Regions from separate parts of the Neorhizobium sp. T6_25 genome, predicted to be linked through region 2. Evidence: predicted binding sites of a transcription regulator. Region 2 holds the regulator's gene; the other holds the start of a gene.
What was found. The regulator LexA, encoded in region 2, represses DNA repair genes until DNA is damaged. The targets are predictions, from matches to a motif close to TGTTCNNNNTGTGTTCNG.

Region 1 (7,542 bases), on a different contig from region 2:
ACGCGGATCAATCACTGCCTCGTCATGGTGGATCGCGAGCGGACCGGCCGCCAGGCCTCTCCAAGTGCTGCTGTGTTGGATAGCCAGAGCGTGAAGACCACCGAGAGCGGCGGTCCGCGTGGATATGATGCGGGTAAAAAGATCAAAGGCCGCAAGCGACAAGCAATGGTCGATATGGATGGACGTGCTCTCGTGCTTGATCCTCAACCGGCCGACGTTCAGGATCGCGATGGTGCCATCCCGGTTCTGCGACTGTCTCGGAAGTCCTTCCCGTTCGTTGCCAAGGCATTTGCCGACATGGGATACTCTGGCGACAGGCCGCAAAATGCGACGCTGGTCGACGTCGAGATCGTCCGCAAGCCGAAGGATCAGGTCGGCTTTGCCGTTCATCCAAAGCGTTGGGTTGTCGAGCGCTTCTTCGCTTGGATCAGCCGAAACCGCCGGCTATGGAAAGACCCGGAAGCAACCATCAAGTCCGCCAAGGCCTTCCTTTATGCCGCATCCATCATGACCCTCGTCAGACGGATCGCACGCCCATCATGAATTCTCGGACGGACTCTTATTTGCGCCCGTTTTACTTTCTCCGGAATTGTCGAGGCTAACGTTAGCATCAGACGGACCTAACGAAACTCCGATGGATCCGGTCCTCGTAAGTTCGCGTGAGAAAGATTCGCGTATACTCTCTTCCACCTTATCGGCAGACTCGTATAATTCACGAAGATGTTTTGCTATCTCTTTGATGGTGTCTTTTGTTCTTTTTCGTCTTCCAAACCATCCTGTTAAATTTCTATCGAATTCTGCAAATATTGATATAAGTATTTCAATTAATACATTTGGAAACGAATGATGCTTGAAGTCTTCACAGTTCAAATATACCGTGGATACATCTTTTTTGAGATTTTTTTGATGAGCTGTGCAGTAAAAGTGTCTTCCCGCATCCTCTCCTGGCAAATATCGTATGGTTTTGCTTTGCGCATGCGTCAGCAAGGGCTGTTCCCACATTAATATAATCGATAGCATCGGTGCCTCGCTGGACCCGTAGGCTTTCAGTGATGAGAGTTCTTAGTTCGGTTAAATTACTCACTATGAAATCTCCTGATCATCAATATTTTTAAGGTTGCATCATTTTATTTTTAAATCAACGTAAGATTTTAAAATTCACACCCGCTCCACAAACCCCTCCAGCACCCGCTTCTGACCGGCCCGATCAAACTCGATCGTCAGCTTGTTGCCCTCGATCGCCGAAATATTGCCGTTGCCGAACTTGACGTGGAACACCCGGTCGCCGACCGAAAATTGCGAGGGCTTGTCGGCGACCGATTTGGCCACCAGCTCTCCGTCGATCGTGCGGGTGCGCGGGCCGCTTTCGCCGTAGCCGATGCGTTCCACGGCGTGGCCGGAGCGGGTGCCCCAGTTGTCGCGGGTGGCATCGGTCTTGTTGGCCTGGGCGCGTTTCCAGCCGGGCGTGGAATAATTGTTCGCGAAGGGTTCGGCCTTGTCGAAACGCGACTGGCCGTAACCGCCGCGCCCGCCATAACCGCCGTAATTGCTGTCCGAGGCGGCGACGTCCACATGGGCTGCCGGCAGTTCGTCGAGGAAGCGCGACGGCATGGTCGATTGCCACAGGCCGTGAATGCGGCGGTTCGAGACGAACCAGATATGGCAGCGGTGCTTTGCGCGCGTCAGGCCGACATAGGCGAGGCGGCGTTCTTCTTCCAGCCCCGAGCGGCCGCCCTCGTCGAGCGCCCGCTGGTGCGGAAACAGGCCTTCCTCCCAACCGGGTAGGAACACGGTGTCGAATTCCAGGCCCTTGGCCGAATGCAGCGTCATGATCGAGACGGCATCGAGGTTTTCGTTGTTCTCGGCATCCATGACCAGCGAGACGTGTTCGAGGAAGCCGCGCATGCTCTCGAAGGCTTCCATGGAACGCACGAGTTCCTTGAGGTTTTCTAGCCGTCCCGGCGCTTCCGCCGATTTTTCGTTCTGCCACATGGCGGTATAGCCGCTCTCGTCGAGGATCTGCTCGGCAAGCGTGGTGTGCAGAGTGTTTTCGAGCAGGCCCTGCCAGCGGCGGAAGTCGGTCACCACGTCGAACAGCGCCTTGCGCGCCTTCGGCTTCATCTCGTCGGTCTCGATGAGGTCGGCGGCGGCCTGCAGCATGGGGATGTCGCGGGCGCGGGCATAGTCGTGCAGGTAGCGCACGGTCGTGTCGCCGAGGCCCCGTTTAGGCGTGTTGATGATCCGCTCGAAGGCGAGGTCGTCGGAGGGCTGGCAGACCATGCGGAAATAGGCCATGGCATCGCGGATCTCGAGCCGCTCGTAGAAGCGCGGGCCGCCGATGACCCGGTAGTTGAGGCCCAGTGTCACGAACCGGTCTTCGAACTCGCGCATCTGGAACGAGGCGCGCACCAGGATCGCCATGTCGTTGAGCTTGTGCTTGCCGCGCTGGAGGTTTTCGATCTCCTCGCCGACGGCGCGCGCTTCCTCTTCCGAATCCCAGGCGGCATGCACCACCACCTTCTCGTCGTCGGGGTCGGAGCGGTCGGTGAACAGCGTCTTGCCGAGCCGGCCCTCGTTATGGGCGATCAGATGGCCTGCGGCGCCGAGGATGTGCTCGGTGGAACGGTAGTTGCGCTCGAGCTTGATCACCTTGGCGCCCGGAAAATCCTTCTCGAAGCGCAGGATGTTGTCGACTTCGGCGCCGCGCCAGCCATAGATCGACTGGTCGTCGTCGCCGACGCAGCAGACGTTCTGGGGAATGTCCTTCGGCCGCTGTGCAAGCAGCCGCAGCCACATGTACTGGGCCGTGTTGGTGTCCTGGTACTCGTCGACGAGGATGTAGCGGAACTTGCCGTGATATTCCTTGAGCAAATCCGGGTTCTTGCGGAGGATCGCGATCGGGTGCAGCAGCAGATCGCCGAAATCGCAGGCGTTCAGCGTGCGAAGCCGCGCCTGGTAGGCTGCATAGAGTTCGCGGCCCTTGCCGTTGGCAAACGCGCGGGCGTCGCCCTCGGCAATATCAGGCGGGGTCAGGCCCTTGTTCTTCCAGGTGTCGATCATGCCGGCGAACTGTTTTGCCGGCCAGCGCTTGTCGTCCAGCCCCTCGGCCTGGATCAGCTGCTTGATCAGCCGCACCACGTCGTCGGTATCGAGAATGGTGAAGTCGGAGCGAAGGCCCGCAAGTTCCGCATGCCGGCGCAGCAGTTTTACGCCGATCGAGTGGAAGGTGCCCATCCACGGCATGCCCTCGACCGCGCCGCCGACCAGAACGCCGACGCGTTCCTTCATCTCGCGCGCTGCCTTGTTGGTGAAGGTGACGGCAAGGATCTGCGAAGGGAAGGCCCTGCCGGTTGCGAGGATGTGGGCGATGCGGGTGGTCAGCACCCGCGTCTTGCCCGTGCCCGCGCCTGCGAGCACGAGGACAGGGCCGTCGAGCGTCTCGACCGCTTCGCGCTGTTCCGGGTTGAGGCCTGCGAGATAATCGGGCGCCCGGTGCTGGTCGCGGGCCGCCATGGCGCGCGCGGCAATGCCGAGGCCACCGTTTCCGGCCGGCTGCGCCAAGGCGGGGGCCGTGCCCTTGCGCTGCGCCTGCTCAGGTTCTTCGTCGAAGAACGGAATGTCGTCGAAACTGTTCGTCATGCGGCCAATGTAGTGATTCGGACCTGAAAGACCAGAAAATGTTCTGCTTTCATTCTGACTGTTCACACAAGGCAAGGCCAAATTGCCGCCAGTTACCCACTGCGAAAGCGGCGATTTTAGGAGTATATGTATGCCTCCGATCTAACATATGCGTGAAATTTCGTGAGGTTACATTTTTGTAAGGTTGCCGAACACCCATTGCGTGAGCACCCGCAAAAAAGGATACTCCCGGGCAATATGGCCTCCTGGTGCCGCCATCGGAGAATTGAATGCGGATTTGGAAACAGCTTCTGCTCTGTATCGTAGTCCTGGCCGGAGCGCTCGGCCTGTGGGTCTACCTGGTGCCGAGCGCCGGCGGAACCCTGACAAAGATGGGCGTTCCCGGTGAAGTGATCGCCGCCGTCATTCCGAGAACCTCAGCCCGGCCCGCACCTGCTCCAGCGGGTGGTGCCAACGGCAATGCTGCGGCGCGTCCGCAAGGCGAGGGCGGAGCCCAGGGCGCTGCGCAGAACGGGCAGCGCGGGGCAGGCGGCCAGGGTGGTGCCCAAGGCGGGGGCCAGGGCGGCAACCGGGCGACGCTCGTCGTTGCCCAGCCGGTCGCCACCGGCACCGTCAACGACCGCCTCTCGGCGATCGGCAGCGGTCAGGCCATCCAGTCGGTCGTCGTCATGCCGCAGGCCTCCGGTACCATCAACGAGATCATGGTGACGTCGGGCCAGAAGGTCACCAAGGGCCAGGTTCTGGCCCGCCTCGACGACGAAGAGCAGACGATCGAGCGCGACAAGGCGCGGGTGGCGCTGGCCAGCGCCCAAGAAAAATCCGCTTCCTACAAGAACCTGCAGTCATTCTCGCGCCTCGACGTTTTCGATGCGCAGATCGCCGAACAGGCCGCAAAGCTGGCACTCTCCACCGCCGAACTCAATCTCAGGCGCCGCGATATCGCCGCCCCGATCGACGGCATTGCCGGCATCGTCGCGGTCAATATCGGCGACAACGTCACCACCCAGACCAATATCGTGACGATCGACGACCGCACGGCCATTCTGGTCGATTTCTGGGCGCCGGAGCGTTTCGCGGTTGCGATCGAGCCGGGCCAGCCGGTCGAGGCGAGTTCGATCGCCCGTCCGGGCCAGGTCTTTTCCGGCAAGGTCGAGGCGATCGACAACCGCATCGATCCGGCAAGCCGCACGATGCGCATCCGCGCCCGGGTCGAAAATCCCGGCGACGTGCTGCGCGCCGGCATGGCCTTCAACGTCGGCATGCGCTTTGCCGGCGAACGCTATCCGGCGGTCGATCCGCTTGCCATCCAGTGGGACGGCGAAGGTTCGTATGTCTGGCAGGTCAGGGACAACAAGTCCGTCAAGACCCGGGTGCGCGTCGTCCAGCGCAATCCCGATGCGGTCCTCGTGGGCGGCGAGCTCAAAGAGGGCGACAGGATCGTCACCGAAGGTCTGCAGCGTGTGAGGGAAGGGGCGCCGGTCCGGATCTTCGGCGCGCCGGAAACGGCTGAGGTGGCGCGCCAATGAAGATCGAACTCCCAGGCGTCGGCCATGACGAGGAGGGGAAGGCCGAGGCGGAGAAATCCGCGCAGAGCTTTACCGCCCTCTTCGTCCGCCGGCCGATCCTTGCCGCGGTTCTGAACACGCTGCTGGTCGTTGCGGGTCTTGCGGCTCTCGCGGGAGTCGAGGTGCGCGAACTTCCCGACGTCGACCAGCCGGTCATCACCGTGCGCACCAATTACGACGGCGCCTCGCCGCAGACGATGGACCAGGAAGTCACCCAGGTCATCGAGGGCGCCGTCGCGCGCGTCTCGGGCCTCAAGGCTCTGTCCTCGCAGTCGCAGTTCGGCTCCAGCCGGGTGACGATGGAATTTTCCGACAGCGTCGATCTGTCGGAAGCCGCAAACGACGTACGCGATGCGGTCGGCCGTGTCGTCAACCAGCTGCCGGACGATGCCGACGAACCGCGCATCGTCAAGGCGGATGCCGATTCCGACGCCATCATGCGCCTTGCGGTCACATCGTCGAACATGTCGATGGAAGACCTCACCCAGCTCGTCAACAACGAGGTGGTCGACCGGCTTGCCGCCGTCGAAGGTGTCGCGGACGTCGAACTTTACGGCGATCAGGACAAGGTGTTTCGCGTCGATGTCAACCAGTCCGCCCTGGCTGGCCGCGGCCTGACCGTCGCCGACGTCTCCAAGGCGCTGTCGAGCGCGGCGCTCGACGTTCCGGCCGGGTCGCTGAAGAGCACGACCCAGGATATCGTCGTTCGCGCCACCGCCAACCTCACCACGCCGCAGGATTTCGAAAACGTCCTGATCGGCCCGAATGTCCGCGTCCGCGACGTGGCGACCGTGGCACTCGGCCCGGATGACGGCACGACGGTGCTGCGCGCCAACGGCGTGCAGGGCGTCGGCCTCGGCATCATCCGCCAGGCGCAGTCGAACACGCTCAACATTTCCGAAGGTGTCAAGGCCGCCGTCGCTGAGATGCAGAAGGCGCTGCCGGAAGGCACCCGCATCGCCATCACCGGCGACGACGCGATCTTCATCCAAGGCGCGCTGCACGAGGTCGAGATCGCGTTGATGCTCTCGGCCGCGGTCGTCGTCGTGGTCATCTACCTCTTCCTGCGTGACTGGCGCGCCACGCTGATCCCGGCGATCACCATGCCGGTGGCGCTGATCGGCACGCTGGTGGCGATCTACCTCGTCGGTTTCTCGATCAACATCCTGACCCTGCTGGCGATCGTGCTCGCGACCGGTCTCGTGGTCGACGACGCGATCGTCGTGCTCGAAAACATCGTCCGGCGCCGAGCGGAAGGCATGGGTCCGCGCGCCGCCGCCGTGCTCGGCACCCAGGAAGTGTTCTTCGCCGTCATCGCGACCACGGCGACGCTTGCCGCGGTCTTCATTCCGCTGTCCTTCCTGCCCGGCCAGATCGGCGGCCTGTTCAAGGAATTCGGCTTCGTGCTCGCCTTCTCGGTGGCGCTGTCGTCGGTCACCGCCCTGACGCTCTGCCCGATGCTCGCGTCGCGCATGCTGACCAAGCCGATGAAGGAGGATCACGGTCTCCTCGGCGCCTTCGGCAACGGGTTCGCCAGGGTCTATGCGTCGTCGCTGCGGTTCTGCCTCAATGCGCCGCTGGTCGTCATCGTCGTGTCGGTGGTCTTCTCGATTGCCGCCTACAACGTCTTCGGGCTGGTCAAGAGCGAGCTGACGCCGCGCGAAGACCGCGCCACGATCATGCTGCGCCTGACGACGCCGCAGGGCGTCAGCCTCGATTATACCCGCGACCAGATGCAGCGCGTCGAAGAGAACCTGAAGTCGCTGCGCGATTCCGGCGAGATCACCAATGTCTTCTCGATCTCGGGTTTCGGCAGCAACACCAATAGCGGCTTCATGGTTCTGACGCTGGCGCCCTGGGGCGAGCGCAGCCGCACGCAGGACCAGATCGCCGCCGACGTCAACGCCGCGGCGCTGAGGGTTCCGGCCCTGCGCGGCTTCACCATGCAGGCGAACAGCCTGAAGATCCGCGGCGCCGGCAACGGCCTGCAGATGGCCCTGGTCGGCAACGACTACGACGTCCTGACTTCGACGGCACTGAAGCTCGTGTCGCATATGGAAAGCGAAGGCGCCCGGTTCTTCGATACGCCGCGTCTCACCAACGAGCCGACCCAGGCGCAGCTCTCGGTGGCGATCGACCGCGAGCGGGCCTCCGACCTCGGCATCGACATCACCGGCCTGTCGACCGCCATGCAGTCGCTGCTCGAGGGCCGCTCGGTCGTCGACGTCTTCGTCAACGGCGACGCGCTGCCCGTTAAGCTCACCTCGACCACGAGACCGATCGACGACCCGACCGATCTCGAGAACATCTTCCTCAAGACCGGCGACGGCAAGATCGT
Region 2 (7,542 bases):
CTTGGCTGTGCTGCCGTTCGAGCCTGAGGCCATGAAGCGTCTCGGCGGGCCGGAAACCACCTTCGTCGGCCATCGTCTGACAGCCGATCCGTCGCTCCTCAAGGTCCGCGGTATCCGGGCCGGGCGCCCGGTGAAGGAGCCGGGGGAGGAAAAGACGATCATGCTTCTGCCGGGGTCCCGTTCGGCTGAGATCAAGGCGCTGCTGCCGATCTTCGGCGAGGCGGCCCGCGAGTTCGTTGCGCGCAACGGGCCGGCCCGCTTTGTGCTGCCGACGGTTCCACGCCGGGAAAAGCTGGTGCGCGAGATCGCCGCCGGTTTCGAGGTTAAGCCGGAGATCACCGCCGATGCGGACGGGAAATGGGCGGCCTTTGCTGATGCTGATGCATCGCTTGCGGCCTCCGGGACAGTGATCCTCGAACTCGGCTTGGCCGGGATCCCGGTGGTCTCGGCCTACAAGACCGACTGGCTGATCACCATGCTCGCAAAACGCATCAAGACCTGGTCCGGCGCCCTGCCGAACCTGATCGCCGATTATGCGGTGGTGCCGGAATACGTCAACGAGGTGGTGCGGCCGGCAAGCCTGTGCCGCTGGGCCGAGCGCTTGTCCTCCGACACGATGCAGCGTCGCGCCATGCTCGAAGGTTTCGATCTTACCTGGGAGCGCCTGCAAGTGCCCGTGCCGCCGGGCGAAGCGGCCGCCGGCATCGTTCTCCAGGTTCTGGACACAAAAAAACCCGGTCGTCTCTGACCGGGTTTTTTGTTGGGTGTCGCTTGTCGGTTAACGCTTGGAAACCGGGATGTAGTCCCGCTGCGCTTCGCCGGTATAGAGCTGACGCGGGCGGCCGATGCGCTGCTGCGGATCTTCGATCATTTCGGCCCACTGGGCGATCCAGCCGACGGTGCGGGCGAGAGCGAAGAGCACGGTGAACATGGTGGTGGGGAAGCCCATCGCCTTCAGCGTGATGCCCGAATAAAAGTCGATATTCGGGTAGAGCTTCTTCTCGATGAAATACTCGTCGGTGAGCGCGATGCGCTCGAGTTCCATCGCTACCTGCAGGAGCGGATCGTCCTTGTGGCCGAGCTCGCCGAGCACTTCATGCGTGGTCTTCTGCATGATCTTGGCGCGCGGATCGTAGTTCTTGTAGACGCGGTGACCGAAGCCCATCAGGCGGAACGGATCGTTCTTGTCCTTGGCGCGGGCGATGTATTCCGGGATTTTGTCGACCGAACCGATTTCCGTCAGCATGTTGAGAGCTGCTTCGTTGGCGCCGCCGTGGGCCGGGCCCCAGAGGCAGGCAATGCCGGCCGCGATGCAGGCGAACGGGTTGGCGCCCGAGGAACCGGCAAGCCGGACCGTCGAGGTCGAAGCGTTCTGCTCGTGGTCGGCATGCAGGATGAAGATGCGATCCATGGCGCGCGAGAGCACCGGGTTGACCACATACTCTTCGCACGGAACGGCAAAGCACATGCGCAGGAAGTTCGACGCATAGTCCAAATTGTTCTGCGGATAAACGAAAGGCTGGCCGATGTGATACTTATAGGCCATCGCGGCAAGCGTCGGCATCTTGGCGATCATGCGCAGCGAAGCGACCATGCGCTGGTGCGGATCGGTGATGTCGGTCGAGTCGTGATAGAAGGCGGACAGGGCCCCGACGCAGCCGCACATGACGGCCATCGGATGGGCGTCGCGGCGGAAGCCGGTGAAGAAGCGGCTCATCTGCTCGTGCACCATCGTGTGATGGGTCACGCGATAGTCGAAGTCCTTCTTCTGCGCGGCGGTCGGCAGTTCCCCGTAAAGCAGCAGATAGCAGGTTTCCAAGAAGTCGCCATGCTCGGCCAGCTGTTCGATCGGATAACCGCGATGCAGCAGGATGCCCGCGTCGCCATCGATATAGGTGATCTTGGATTCGCAAGACGCGGTCGAGGTGAAGCCCGGGTCGTAGGTGAAGGTGCCGGTGTGTTTGTAAAGAGCGCCGATATCGACCACGTCCGGACCGATGGTGCCCGACTTGACCGGCAGATCGACTTTTCTGTCACCGATTACCAGATTTGCGCTTGTATCCGTCATGCTGATCCTCCAACCTTTTGGCGGCATGGCGCCCAAAAAGCGCCACAAGAATTAAGCGTCCACAGTTTAGCTATATGATCCGAAAGCTGATGCCAAGCTGTCGTGACGGCATTTTGTGCAGCGCGAAAAATTATTGGGCAGCGGCGTTTGCTTGGATGTCCAACTTCCTGTTGCAAGCCTTTTTCGCGCCTCGGAATTCCCGATATTTAACCGTCGGTTGACGACCGGGGAGGAAGCGCGCAGGTTGCATTGCCGCATGTCTGGCGGTTGGGCGAACAGAGCGTTTCATGCCGGAGGAAGATGCATTTCCGACGCATGTCGAGGCAGGGAAGCTGATATCCCGGCCGCCGGATCTCCGCATAAACGGAGGAGCATCCGACTCGGTCAAGGTCCGGGACCTGGCCGAGCTTTTTCCCGCGATCGAACGCCGCCCGCCCGTTCATACGTCAGGAGGGTCAGTTCGCCGCTCGACAATCCGACGTCTTGACCGGTTGCGGCGCCGTCTCCCGGTCATGCTGGAGGAGGAGGCGATCTATGGCCATGGTTTCCTTTTTCTGCCTGTTGTCGTCGGGGCAGGGGCCGCCTGCTGGTTTGCGCTGCCGCAGACCCCGGCTTTCTGGCCGTATTTCCTCCTTTTTTGCGTCTGCGCGATCTTTGTAATCGTCTCGCGCTACCGGTCCGGTGCCACGCACCTGTTGCCGCTCGCTCTCGCACTCTTCCTCGCAGGCATGATGCTGGCGCAGTTGGAGACCTGGAGGCGGGCCACCGTCATTCTCGATACGCCGGTGACGACCGAGCTCACTGGTGTGGTCGAGCGCAGGGAGAGCGACGCTCAGGGCCGTTGGCGTTATATCGTCCGCATCGAGCGGACCTCCCATCCGAAAGTCAGGCGCCCACCGCAGCGTGTATCTCTGCTGGCAAGGTCCCGCCATGAGCCTGCCCAAACCGGCGAGACGATTAGCGGCCGCGCCCGCATTTCGCCCCCGTCGGGACCCGCCTTGCCGGGCCTCAACGACTTCGCCTTTTCTTCCTATTTCGACGGCATCGGCGCAGTCGGATTTTTCTATGGAGCGCCGAAAAAGCAGGCTGCTCCCCCTTCAACCCGGAGCTGGATAAAGGACGTCGAAATCCAACTTTTCGATCTGCGCAGCGCCATCGCGACCCGTATCCGGGAGACCGTGCCCGGAGATCCCGGCGCCTTTGCCGCGGCGATCGTCACGGACGAGCGCCGGGCAATTTCCGAAGACACCACCGAGGCGCTGCGACTGTCGGGCCTCGCCCATATCGTCGCCATTTCCGGGCTGAACATGGCGCTCGCCGCCGGCATCTTCTTTGTCGGCGTGCGCACCGTGCTTTCCGTCTTCACGGGCTTCGCCCAGGCCTATCCGGTCAAGAAGATCGCCGCACTCGGGGCGCTGATGATGGCGACGGCCTATTACCTGATCTCCGGTTTCGGCGTTTCCGCCGAGCGAGCCTATATCATGATGGCGATCATGCTGGTCGCGGTGCTTTTCGATCGGCCATCGATCAGCCTGCGCAATGTCGCGCTGTCCGCCCTGGTCATCATCGCCATGTCGCCCTCGGAAATACTGGGGCCGAGCTTCCAGATGTCGTTTGCCGCCACCGCAGCCCTGGTCGCCGGCTACGCACTCTGGAAACACAGGGCGCAACGCCGCGACCCCGAACCTCTGCCGTTCCGTCACCCTGTGGTGACGCCGGTGCTGGCATCCTGGAATTTCGCGGCCGGCATCTTCGTGACCTCGCTGATCGGCGGCATCTCGACCGCCATGTTCTCAGTCGAGCATTTCCACCGCATCGCCACCTACGGCCTTGCCGCCAACCTCGCCGCCATGCCGATCATCTCCTTCGTGGTCATGCCGGCAGGGCTGGTCGGCATGTTGCTGATGCCGTTCGGCCTCGATGCGCCCTTCATGAAGCTCATGGGCATCGGCCTGGGGTGGGTGATCGCCATCGCCAAACACGTCGCCGCCTGGGGCGGCGATGTCGGCATAGGGCGACAGCATCCCTGGTTCCTGACCGTGTCGACGGCAGGTTTTCTGCTGCTGACGCTCATGAGGACGAGACTGAGATTGATAGGCTTGCCGTTGATGGTGACCGCTCTGCTGCTTTCCTGGCATGAGCGGTCGATGCCGCTGCCGGATATCCTGATCTCGGAAGACGGGACGATGGTCGCACTTGTAGACGGGGAAGGGGTCGTCACCAATCGCGCCCGCCCGCCCGACTTCGTCTACGGACAATGGAAGAGGGCGCTTCTGCTCGGCGATCCGACCAAGCCTGAAATGTCGCCATTCAGGGACAAGCCACCCGACGACAAGCGGCCCGGCGAGAAAATCAACGAGCGCCCTGAACTGACCCCGCAGCAATTCGAAACGGCAAAGTCGAAGATAAAACAGGCGCCTGCCGGCCGCTTCACCTGCGAGCCGACGGCCTGGTGTGCGGCAAGCACGGGCAAGGGCATCGTTATCGCAGTCGAGGACGGCCGTTATGCGGGTGCCGCCTGCGACGCCGCCAGTCTTGTCATTGCGCCGCGTGCCCGCTTCGACCAATGCCGGTCCGGCGCCCTGATGATCAATAGTGCCACGCTTCGCAAGACCGGCGCCCTGGAGATTTCCATCAACGGCGCGACCGACATTCGGCGCTGGCAGATCCGTGCCGCCATGGCGGGCGGAGATCGGCCCTGGAGCCGGCACCGCCACTATGATTGGCGAAGCCAAGGTTTCGATAGCTCATTGCCGGAACCGCTCCGGCAGATGATCAGTGATACCGGCGGATGAGGCCGACGAGCTTGCCCTGGATCTTCACCCGGTCCGGCCCAAAGATGCGGGTTTCATAGGCTGGGTTGGCGGCTTCGAGGGCGATGGAGGCGCCGCGGCGGCGGAAACGCTTCAGCGTCGCTTCCTCATCGTCCACCAGCGCCACGACGATATCGCCCGGATTGGCCGTATTGCTGTTGCGGATGATCACGGTATCGCCGTCGAGAATGCCGGCCTCGATCATCGAATCGCCCTTGACCTCGAGCGCATAGTGCTCGCCGGAACCGAGCATCTCGGCCGGCACGGCGATGTCATGCGTGTTGTTCTGGATCGCCGAGATCGGCACGCCGGCAGCGATGCGGCCCATGACCGGAACGGTCGTGGCGTTCGGTGAATCGTCGTTGGCGGCGGGTTTCTGAGGGGCTGCTACCGGCTGCGGCTTGCCGAGGCTTCCCTCGATGACGCTCGGCGAAAAACCGCGCCGTGGCTGCATGCTCGGCGAGTAGGCTTCCGGCAGCTTGATGACTTCGAGCGCCCGGGCCCGGTTCGGCAAGCGGCGGATGAAGCCGCGCTCCTCGAGCGCGGTGATCAGGCGGTGAATGCCGGACTTGGACGCGAGGTCGAGAGCGTCCTTCATTTCATCGAATGACGGCGGGATGCCGGATTCCTTCATGCGTTCGTGAATGAACAGAAGCAATTCCTGTTGTTTGCGCGTGAGCATCTTTTGGCATCCTCAGAGTCGGAAACAAATCCAGAACGGACACTATATGTTCCATATGTGTTCTGCAAGTCCCTAAATTTCTGTGAAGTATGATGATTTTTTCTTCATAGATGCGTGCCAGATATCTCGAGCCACACCACTTGCGCGGCGCGAGCCCGCTGCCAAAGTAGCTTTGCGATTCCAATTCCGGGGGCCCTCGCGTGAACGCAAGACCAATCGATCATCTCGTGCTGCCGGTGGCGGGACTTACCGCTGCGCGTTCCCGGCTCACGAAGCTTGGTTTTACAGTTGCGCCCGATGCTTTTCATCCTTTCGGCACGGCTAATGCTTGTGTGTTCTTCTCGGATGGCAGCTATCTGGAGCCGCTGGCTCTTGCCAATCGCCGTCATGCGAGCGCAGCCGCCAAACGCGGCAACGTTTTTACCGCACGCGATCTGGCTTTCCGCAAGGGACGCGACAGGCAGGGCTTCTCTGCGCTCGTTGCCGCCACGCGCGACGCGATGGCCGATCACGCGCGTTTCAAGATGCGTGGCGTCTCGGCAGGCGACGTGCTGGAATTCTCCCGCGCGATGACCTTGGCCGACGGTTCCGAAACCCAGGCGAGCTTCCGGCTGGCTTTTGCGGGTGATGACCGGGCGCCCGACTTCCTGATGTTTTCCTGCCAGCGGATCAATCCCCTGCCGGCCGATCGCGGCGAACTGGAGCATCATTCCAATGCGGTCATGGGGCTGAGCGAGATCATCCTGTCGGCATCGGCGCCCTCCGATTTCGCGCCCCTGGCCGAGCAGGTGCTGATGACAAAGGCCAAGCCGGAGGCTGCATCGCTCGAGCTTGCCGCGGCCAATGCCCGCATTCGCATCCTGCAGGATCACGAACTCGAAGCGGAATTCGCCCTGCCGTCGACCCCGGATGCCGAGGGGCTGCACGGCCGGGTGATCATCTTCAAGACGGCCGATCTTGCCGTGACAGAGATCACCCTTGCTGCTAATGACGTCGCATTCGTCCGCCGGGAGGGCCGTGTTCTCGTCTCGGCGGCGCCCGGCCAGGGTGTTTTGTTCGGCTTCGAGGAATAGGTTCATGGAAGTTACCGCAAATTCCAGCGTCTCCGTCGGCGAGGGAGACGGCAAGGTGGTTTTCGCGCAGGACGCAAAACTGTCGCTGATCGCCGGCCCCTGCCAGATGGAGAGCCGCGACCACGCCTTCATGATGGCAGGCGTGCTGAAGGAACTCTGCGGCAAGCTCGGCATAGGTCTCGTCTACAAATCCTCCTACGACAAGGCCAACCGCACGTCGATTTCCGGCAAGCGCGGCATCGGGCTCGAAACCGCCATGGAAATCTTCGCCGACCTCAAGAAGGAATTCGGCTTTCCGGTCCTGACCGACATTCACACGGAAGAGCAATGCGCCGTCGTGGCGGAAACGGTCGACATCCTGCAGATCCCGGCTTTCCTCTCCCGCCAGACGGACCTGCTTGTCGCAGCCGCCAAGACCGGCCGCGTCATCAACGTCAAGAAGGGCCAGTTCCTGGCGCCCTGGGACATGAAGAACGTGCTTGCCAAGTTCACCCAGAGCGGCAATCCGAACGTGCTGCTCTGCGAGCGCGGTGCTTCCTTCGGCTACAACACGCTGGTCTCCGACATGCGCTCGCTGCCGATCATGGCGTCGCTCGGCGCTCCGGTCATCTTTGACGCGACGCATTCGGTGCAGCAGCCGGGCGGGCAGGGCGCTTCGACCGGCGGCGACCGCACGATGGTGCCGGTGCTGGCGCGCGCAGCCGTCGCGGTCGGTGTCGCCGGCGTCTTTCTGGAAACCCACGAGGACCCGGACAACGCGCCCTCGGACGGCCCCAACATGGTACATCTGAAGGACATGCCGCGGCTGCTCGAAAAGCTGCTCGCGCTCGATGCCATCGCCAAGGCGGCTTGAGCCGGCCCACAAAAAGCGCGCAAACTGCTTCGATTGTAATTTTCGTGTCATTG

Region 1: C5L10_RS16825 (ATP-dependent helicase) is a predicted target of LexA. The motif match lies at 3,679-3,696, and genes of this name have one in related genera.

Annotation. Positions count from the first base shown of each region.
Region 1 is NZ_PVBL01000011.1:107,745-115,286, forward strand. It holds gene C5L10_RS16820 (IS5 family transposase) at 1-543, shown strand, start outside; gene C5L10_RS33710 (hypothetical protein) at 538-987, opposite strand; gene C5L10_RS16825 (ATP-dependent helicase) at 1,159-3,639, opposite strand; gene C5L10_RS16830 (efflux RND transporter periplasmic adaptor subunit) at 3,909-5,165, shown strand; gene C5L10_RS16835 (efflux RND transporter permease subunit) at 5,162-7,542, shown strand, end outside.
Region 2 is NZ_PVBL01000007.1:184,005-191,546, forward strand. It holds gene lpxB (lipid-A-disaccharide synthase) at 1-748, shown strand, start outside; gene gltA (citrate synthase) at 779-2,068, opposite strand; gene C5L10_RS12140 (ComEC/Rec2 family competence protein) at 2,560-4,863, shown strand; gene lexA (transcriptional repressor LexA) at 4,844-5,563, opposite strand; gene C5L10_RS12150 (VOC family protein) at 5,764-6,636, shown strand; gene kdsA (3-deoxy-8-phosphooctulonate synthase) at 6,641-7,489, shown strand.